Regions from separate parts of the Burkholderia glumae LMG 2196 genome, predicted to be linked through region 2. Evidence: predicted binding sites of a transcription regulator. Region 2 holds the regulator's gene; the other holds the start of a gene.
The links. The regulator FliA, encoded in region 2, starts transcription of late flagellar genes. The targets are predictions, from matches to a motif close to CTAAAGTTTNNNNNNNNNNNGCCGNTA.
Positions count from the first base shown of each region.

Region 1: fliS (flagellar export chaperone FliS) is a predicted target of FliA. The motif match lies at 2,484-2,510, and genes of this name have one in related genera.

Region 1 covers NZ_CP009435.1:893,856-898,268, forward strand. The annotation lists gene fliK (flagellar hook-length control protein FliK) at 1-1,346, opposite strand, end outside; gene KS03_RS16550 (flagellar protein FliT) at 1,638-1,970, opposite strand; gene fliS (flagellar export chaperone FliS) at 1,967-2,404, opposite strand; gene fliE (flagellar hook-basal body complex protein FliE) at 2,545-2,883, opposite strand; gene fliF (flagellar basal-body MS-ring/collar protein FliF) at 3,174-4,413, shown strand, end outside.
Region 2 covers NZ_CP009435.1:1,213,994-1,218,406, reverse strand. The annotation lists gene ahcY (adenosylhomocysteinase) at 1-923, opposite strand, end outside; S-adenosyl-L-homocysteine riboswitch at 1,024-1,093, opposite strand; gene KS03_RS18075 (RNA polymerase sigma factor FliA) at 1,221-1,982, opposite strand; gene KS03_RS18070 (nucleotide-binding protein) at 2,008-2,820, opposite strand; gene flhF (flagellar biosynthesis GTPase FlhF) at 2,813-4,413, opposite strand, start outside.

The DNA.
Region 1 (4,413 bases), 320 kb from region 2:
GCGGCGGCCTGCCCGTAGGCGGCCGCCGCCGCGCGCGTGGCCGCGGTGTCGAACGCGTCGGGCGCGAGGTCGACCGAGCGGATCGACAGCCCGCCCAGCTCGAGCCCCGAGGCCAGCAGCCGCTGCCGCAGCGCGTCGCCCTGCGCGCTGAGCTTCGCGGCGCCCGCTTCGGTGGCGCGCAGCCGCGCCACCACCTGCGAGCCGGTCAGCACCAGTTCCGCGTCGACCGTGCCGAGCGACGGCAGCGCCAGCACCAGGCGCGTGCGCCACGCGATCGGCGCTTCGGCCGAGGCGCCCTGGCCGCCATCGGGCTCGACGCTCCAGTCGAGCCGCGCGCCCGGCCAGGCCTCGCCGGCCCAGCGGAACTGCTCGGTGGCGAGCAGATCGAGCTGCTGGCGCACCAGCGGCAGCGTCGCCGGATGCACGGCGGCCATCGCCGCGGCCGTGTTCGCCGCTGGGTCGGCACCGCTCTGGCCCGGCGCCGTGCCGTCGGGCCGGCCCGCAGTGGCGGCGAACAGCCGGCCGGCGGCATCGTCGGCCGCGAACGAGGCATAGGCATGCGCGCCGCTCGCGCTGAACTGGCCAGGCGCCGCCTGCCGCGCCTCCTGCGCCGGCGGCTGGCCCGGCGCACCGGCGGCGGGCGCGGCGGGCCGGCTGCCGTCGGCGGGCGCCGACGTGGCGGCGCCGCGCGTGAGCTGCGCCTGCGGCTCCTGCGCGAGATCGGCGGTGGTGCGCTGGCCCGAGAGCCATTGCGAGAGATGGGATTCGTAGAAAAGGCCGCTGCCGGAGACCGCGCGAGAGAGCGCCGCGGCCAGCGCGGCGACGCTCGCCTCGGTGACGCCCGGCAGTACCGGCCCGGCGCCGGATGCCGCGCCGGCCGAGCCGGCCGGGGCAGAAGCCGAGGCGGACGTGCCCGCAGCCGAGGCGGACGCGCCCGAGGCCGAAGCGCCGGACGCGGCCGGGGCCGTCGCGGCGGAGCCGGCGGCCGCGCCCGTCTGCGGTGCGCCGGGCGCGGCGCCCCCGGTGCCGGCGCCGGCCTGCGCCGCCGGATCGAGCACGGGCGGCCCGGCCAGCAGCGGCAGGCTGCCGATCACCGCCGGCGTGACCTCGCCGCCATAACGGGAAATCGCGTCGAGCGTCAGCGCGACGCTCGACAGCGCGGTCTGCGCGGAAGCCGCGGGCGCGCCGGGCGAGGGGGGCGGCAGCGGCACCTGGGTGGCGCCGCGGGTGGCGCCCGTCGAGACGCCGACCTGGGTAGCCGGCGCGCCGGCCGACACGCCGCCCTCGAGCAGGTTGTCGATGCGGCTGGCGAGCATGGCGGCGGTAACGGCGTCGATCCCGGTCATCGTGGTTCCCCGCGCGGCGCGCGGCCGGCATCTATCGGTGTGGCGCCGCCGTCTGCGCGGCGAACGCGTATCCATCCAACGCAACGCGCGGCCGCCGGCCGGGCGGCGCGCCGACCACGGCCTGCGCCGCCCCCGTGCTGCCCGCTGCGCCCCCCATCGCCGGCGCCATGGCCGGCGGCACCGCTCGCCGCCGCGACCGCGCGGCGAACCGCCCGGTCTCGCTACTGGTCCTTACTGGTCCTGCCATCCAGCCGAATCCACCCGCCCAGCTGCGCGGCGGCGGCGCCGCGTTCAGCGACGCGCCTGGTAGATATCCTTCAGCATCCGCGTCGAGCGGCCCGCCTCGAACAGCGCCGACAGCCGCGCCACCTCCGGGCTCGCGAGATCGCGGATCGCCGCGTCGTCGGCGAGGATCCGGCGGATCAGCGCGTATTTGCGTCCGCGCTCGGCGGAGTCCAGCAATACGCCCTCCTCGGCGGCCTTCAGGCCGTCGACGAGCGTCTGATACTCGGCCTGCAGCCCGTCGACCGTCGGCCAGTCGGCACCGCGCGCGGCCGCGAGCATCCGGCCGGACACGTCGGCGATCGCCTCGTAGCGAGCGAGGTAGGCTGCCTTGCGATTCATCGAGTCACTTCCGGCTGGGCTTGCGAGGTCATCATCCGGGCGACTTCAGGGCCGATGCCGACCCAGGCTTCCTCGAGCGTCGCGAGCAAACCGTCCACTTCCACCAGGATCGCGTCACTGGCGCTCACGTTCGCCTCCAGAAGGCGGCGCAGCATGTACGAATACAGCGCGTTGAGGCGCTCGGCGATCTCGCCGCCGGCCTTCACGTCGAGCGACTGCTGCAGGCCGCTCTCGATGATGCGCATCGCCTTGCTGATCGATTCGCCGCGCGCGGCCACGTTGCCCGAGGCGAGGTGCAGGCGGGCATGCACGATCGCCTTGCGCGCGCCTTCGTACAGCATCGCGATCAGGCGATGCGGGGACGCGCCCATCACCCCTGTCTCGACGCCGACGCGCGCGTAGGCACTGGCTCCAGCGTGTCCTGGGGAAAACATGGTGGCCCTCCTGTGGAGCATTCGGTCTGTGCGGGAAACCCGCCGCGACGATCTGCGTCGCGCGGGCTATTACCGGCGTTATCGGTAAGGATGGGGGAAAGCTTTAACGCGGCGATGCGCGGGGATGTGCCGTATAGGGGTCAGACCGACATCTGCATGATGTCATTGTAGGCGCTGACAAGCTTGTTGCGCACCTGCAGGCCGAACTGGAGGCCGATATTGGCCTTTTGTCCGTCGATCATGACATCGTTCAGTGACACGTTCGGCGCACCGAGCTCGAACGCCTTGGCCTCGCCGGCGGCGGTGACCTGGGCCTGGCTGATCCGGTCGAGCGACGACTTCAGCGCGCCCGCGAAGCTGCTGGCCGTGGCCGCGCCGTTGCCGGCCAGCGCGACGCCGGGGGTACCGCCGGCGGCTTGGGCCGCCATCGCCTGCATTTGTTGCAGCGCCGAAGTAATGCCGTTGACGGGCGCAGTCATGGGATCTCCGCAGAAGAATTCGGGAAAAGGGGCCGGCATCGGCCGGAAACCGGACCGGCATCGAACCAGCCCGCCTCGCCGCAGTCAGATCGTCATGGCGAGCGCGGGTGCGGCGAAATGCCGGATCGAGACCAAGCATAGCAAGCGCCCGGCGCGCGAAGCGGGTGAAGTACGGGGAAAACTCGGCTCTGTTCACCGGATCGCCGCTGGACGCGGTCCGGATAATCCGATCCTGGTGTCATTGTCCGTCCGCTCGTCGAGCGGCAGCCCGCTGTGGAGAACCCCGACGCATGGAATCGCAGGCCAACTCGCTGATCAACCCAGACGCGCGCAACGCCGTCGCCGGCACGTCGCCGAACGCGACCGCCGCGGCCGGCACGTTGCCGGGCGCCGGCGCGGGCGGCGCAGACTTCGGCATGGGCGGTTTCGCCGAACGCTTCTCCGGGCTGCCAGGCATGTCGCGGATGCGCACCAACCCGAAGCTGCCGTTCCTGATCATCACCGCGCTGGCGATCGCCGCGATCGTCGCGCTGGTGCTCTGGAGCCGCGCCCCCGACTACCGGGTGCTGTACAGCAACCTGTCGGACCGCGACGGCGGCGCGATCATTACCGCCCTGCAGCAAGCCAATATTCCCTATCAGTTCGCCGACGCCGGCGGCGCGATCCTGGTGCCGGCCAGCCAGGTCCACGAAACGCGCCTGAGGCTGGCCGCGATGGGCCTGCCCAAGGGCGGCTCGGTGGGCTTCGAGCTGATGGACAACCAGAAGTTCGGCATCAGCCAGTTCGCCGAGCAGGTCAACTACCAGCGCGCGCTCGAGGGCGAGCTGGAGCGCACCATCGCCTCGATCAACGCGGTGCGCAGCGCGCGCGTGCATCTGGCGATCCCCAAGCCGTCGGTGTTCGTGCGCGATCGCGAGGCGCCGAGCGCGTCGGTGTTCGTCGATCTCTACCCGGGCCGCGTGCTCGACGACGGCCAGGTGCTGGCGATCACGCGCATGGTGGCCTCGGGCGTGCCCGACATGCCGGCCAAGAACGTCACGATCGTCGACCAGGACGGCAACCTGCTGAGCCAGCAGCCGTCGTCGTCCGGGCTCGACGCGAACCAGCTCAAGTACGTGCAGCAGGTCGAGCACAACACCCAGAAGCGCATCGACGCGATCCTCGCGCCGATGTTCGGCGCCGGCAACACGCGCTCGCAGGTCAGCGCCGACATCGATTTCACCAGGAGCGAGCAGACCTCGGAGAGCTACGCGCCGAACGGCACGCAGCAGCAGGCGGCGATCCGCAGCCAGCAGACCTCGTCGTCCGTCGAGAGCGCGCAAAGCGGCGCGGGCGGCGTGCCGGGCGCGCTGTCGAACACGCCGCCGCAGCCGGCCTCGGCGCCGATCACGGGCGCGAGCGGCGCGGCCGGCACGCCGCCCACGCCGATCAGCGACCGCAAGGACTCGACCACCAACTACGAGCTGGACAAGACGGTGCGCCACACCGAGGCGCCGACGGGCGGCATCAAGCGGCTGTCGGTGGCGGTGG
Region 2 (4,413 bases):
GCCGCGTATTCCATGGTCACCACGCGGTAGCCTTCCATCGCCGCCTGCAGCGCGCAGATCGGATCGATTTCGGTGACCCACACCGTGGCGCCGAGGCCGCGCAGCGACTGCGCGCAGCCTTTGCCCACGTCGCCGTAGCCGGCCACCACCGCGATCTTGCCCGCGATCATCACGTCGGTGGCGCGCTTGATGCCGTCGACGAGCGACTCGCGGCAGCCGTACAGGTTGTCGAACTTCGACTTGGTGACCGAGTCGTTGACGTTGAAGGCCGGGAACGGCAGGCGGCCGTCCTTTTCCATCTGGTACAGGCGATGCACGCCGGTGGTGGTCTCTTCCGTCACGCCCTTGATGTGGGCGAGACGCTTCGAATACCACTGGCCGTCCACGTCGAGGTGCGCGGCGATCGACTTGTACAGCGCGACTTCCTCCTCGTTGGTCGGCTTGGCGATCACCGAGCGATCCTTCTCGGCCTTGGCGCCGAGGATCAGCAGCAGCGTCGCGTCGCCGCCGTCGTCGAGGATCATGTTGGCGAACTCGCCGTTCGGCCATTCGAAGATGCGGTGCGAGTACTCCCAGTACTGGTCGAGCGACTCGCCCTTGAACGCGAACACCGGCGTGCCGGCCTCGACGATCGCGGCGGCCGCGTGATCCTGCGTCGAGAAGATGTTGCACGAGGCCCAGCGCACGTCGGCGCCGAGCGCCTTGAGCGTCTCGATCAGCACGCCGGTCTGGATCGTCATGTGCAGCGAGCCGGCGATGCGCGCTCCCTTGAGCGGCTGCGCGGCCTGGTACTCGTCGCGGATCTGCATCAGGCCGGGCATCTCGGTCTCGGCGATGGTCAGTTCCTTGCGGCCCCAAGCGGCCAGCGAGAGATCGGCGACGACGTAGTCCTGGGAAGCTTTCGGGTCGATAACGGCGTTCATCACGCCCTCCTTTCTAATCAAAGATTGGTGACGTGAGCGCCGTTCAGAAAGCGGCAAGCCCAGCCGGCGCGGCGAATCGTGCGATCCGCGCTGCGCGCCGGGCGGGCCACCGCCTGGTGAAGATTTCCGAGCCTGGCGGGCCGGTGCCCGTCGCAACGCTCCTCGGAAACGAGCAAGGATTGTAGCAAAGTGTCGAGAAGAATTCCCGCGCGCTTCGCAGAAGGCTGGTGGGCCGATTACGGATCGGAGCCGAATTTCCGAGGCGCACCGGCACGCGCGTCCTCTACGCGCGTCCTCTCAGTGTTCGGCTCCCACCCAGGCCTGCTCGCGCAGCCGCGCGCGCAGGCGCGCCACGGCCTGGCTGTGGAGCTGGCACACGCGCGACTCGCTGACCTCGAGCACGGCGCCGATCTCGCGCAGGTTCAGGCCGCGCTCGTAGTAGAGCGACATCAGCAGCTTCTCGCGCTCGGGCAGGCGGTCGATCGCCTCCACCAGCGCCGCGCGCAGATGCTCGTCGAGCAGCGCGGACAGCGGGTCGGAGTGGTCGACGCGGTAGCGGTCGAGGAACGGCTCGTCGTCGGCCGAACGGTCGAAATCCTCGTAGTAGATCAGCTGGCTGCCGTGCAGGTCCTGCAGCATCGCCTGGTAATCGTCGAGCGGCATCTCCAGGTGGGTGGCGACCTCGCTCTCGTTGGCCGAGCGCCCGAGCCGCTGCTCGACCTGATGAATGGCCTGCTCGACCTCGCGCGAGGTCTTGCGCAGGCTGCGCGGCAGCCAATCGTTGCTGCGCAGCTCGTCGAGCATCGCGCCGCGGATGCGCTGCGTCGCATAGGTCTCGAACTGCGCGCCCTGATCCTCCTTGTAGCGGCTCGCCGCATCGAGCAGGCCGATCATGCCGGCCTGGATCAGGTCGTCGAGATCGACGCTCGCAGGCATTTTCGCGACCAGCTGCAGGCCGAGCCGGCGCACCAGCGGCGCATATTTCGCGAGCACCTCGGCCTGCCCCATCCCGCCCTCGCCCATCGCGGACGTGGACAGCTTTCCTTGAGCGTTGTACATCGGCTCCCTCCTGAGTGCCCTTGGGTCAAACGGCGTGCGCCGCGCCCCGTTCGACGGCCGGATGTCCGGCGAAGGCCCGTCCGGCGGGATTCGTCGGACGCATCGGCCAGTACAGCAGGTCTGAGGCGATCTGCCGGTAGTCGCGCGCGGCGGCTGACGACGGAAACGCATCGACCACGGTGTGCACGAGTTCGCGTGCGCGCGGCACCAGCGGATCGGCGCTCACGTAGCCGCCCTCGGCCAGCGCGACCGTCAGATAGCGGCCTGCCACGCCCGCCAGATTCTCGTAGGCGGCGCGCGCGTCGGACTCGCTCTGCACGTGGTTGACCAGCACGCGGAACTGCGCGAGCGCGTGCGCGTAATGGAGCCGCTTCATGCAGGCATAGGCCTCGGTGATCGCGGAGCCGGCCACGCGCGTCACGATCAGCACGTCGTGAGCGGCACGCGCAAGAGCAGAGAGCGCGCCGTTCGCGTCGCGCTGAGCGTCGACGAGCACGATGTCGGCCGCGCCTTCCAGATAGGCGGCAAGGCGTTCATCGTCGTAGCCGTCGCGCGCGAGGTCGGCGGCGACGCACAGGGAAAAGCCGGCTTCGTGACGCACCGCGTTGCCGCTGCGCAACCGGGCGCTGCCGAGCGTCGCGGCGGCCGAATTGGCGTCGTTGCGCTCGTCGACGACGAGCACTTCCTTGCCGAGCGCGGCGAGCGCGGCGGCCAGGTTGACGACGGCCGAGGTGCAGCCGACCCCGACGGGGCCGCCCGTCACCGCGACGATCCGGTTCGCGCGGCCGGCCAGCAGCCGCCGCAGTCCTTCAGCCTGATCGGTGATTCGTTTATCCAAAGTAGACCTCGTGATGTCCGGAACCCGGACGGCCGCCAGCCAGGGCGGACAGCATGCCGGGCAGATCGTCTTCGAGCGGCACGAACGGCGAGCCGTCTCGCGGTACACAGAACGCGCTCTTGAGCAGGAACTTGCGCGTTGCCACGTATAAGTTCTCCGGCACCTTCTGGCCGGTCGACACGTAATGCACCGGCAGCTGGTAGCGGATCACGGTGTCGAGCACGCCGCCGAGGTTGGTGGCCTCGTCGAGCTTGGTCAGGATGCAGCCGGCCAGATCGGGCTGGTCGGAGCCGCGATAGGCCTGCACCACCTCGTTGAGCGTGTCGCCGTGGCTGGTGGCCGCGAGCAGCAGCAGGCGCTGCACGCGCGCGTCGGCGCCCTGCAGCATCGCGATCTGGTCGGAGACGGTGCGATCGCGCTGGCTCATGCCGATCGTGTCGATCAGCACGATGTGCTTGTTGCGCAGCTCGGAGAGCGCCAGCTGCAGGTCGCCGCCGTCCTTCACGGCATGCACCGGCACGCCGAGGATCCGGCCGAAGATGCGCAGCTGCTCGTGGCCGCCGATCCGGTAGCTGTCGGTGGTCAGCAGCGCGACCTTGCTGGCGCCGAAGCGCATCACGCAGCGCGCGGCCAGCTTCGCCGTGGTGGTGGTCTTGCCCACGCCGGTCGGCCCCATCAGCGCGAACACGCCGCCGCGCTCCATCAGCGCGTCCTCGCTGTCGAGCACCGGCAGGTTGCCGGCCAGCACCGATTCGGCCCAGTCGCAGGCGCCTTCGAAGCTGCCCGCCGAGACCCCGGCCGGCAGGTTGTCGACCACCGTGCGCACCAGCTGGGCCGAGAAGCCGGCCGCGAACAGCCGCTTGGTCAGCGCGCCGTGCAGCGGCGTGCGGCGCTGGCGGTCGTTCCACATCAGGCCGGCGAACTGCTCCTCCATCATGCCGCGCATCGCGCTCAGCTCGTGCATCACCGTTTCGTTGACGATGCGCTCGATGCGCGCGTTGACCTCGTCGGCCAGCGTGGCGGCCGACGCGCCGGCGCGTTCCGCCTGCTTCGGCGCGGCGGCGGCCGCGGCGGTGGCGCGCGCGGCGCTCGCCTCGGCGGACTGGCGCGCGGCCACGTTGCGCACGATGTCGCGCGCCCACTCGGGCGGCTCGCCGTCGTTGCGCGCGGCCGGCGCGATCGGGCTCGCGGCGCCCGGCGACGCCTCGGCGCGCGGCGCCGGCGAGACCAGCGCCTCGTGCTGGCGCGTCAGGCGGCGCGCGTGCTCGACGAGCCACGGCGCGGGGGCCGAGGACGCGGCCGGCTCGTCCTGCACCGGCGCGGCGGCCACGGTGGCGGCCGGCGCTTCGCCGTCGTCGAGCAGCTCGTCGTCGGCGTCGAATGCACCCGCCGGCTCGGCGCTCGCGCCGAACACCGACGAGAACACGTCGGGCAGGCCGCCCGAGGCATACGGATTGTTCGGCGCGGCGGCGCGCGGCATGCCCGTCACGGCGCTAGCCGGACGGCTCGCGGGCGGCAAGGCGCGCATGCTGCCGGCGGCGGCGATGGGCGACTTCGGCGACAGCGCGGCGAGTTCGGCGTCCGCGAGGGCGA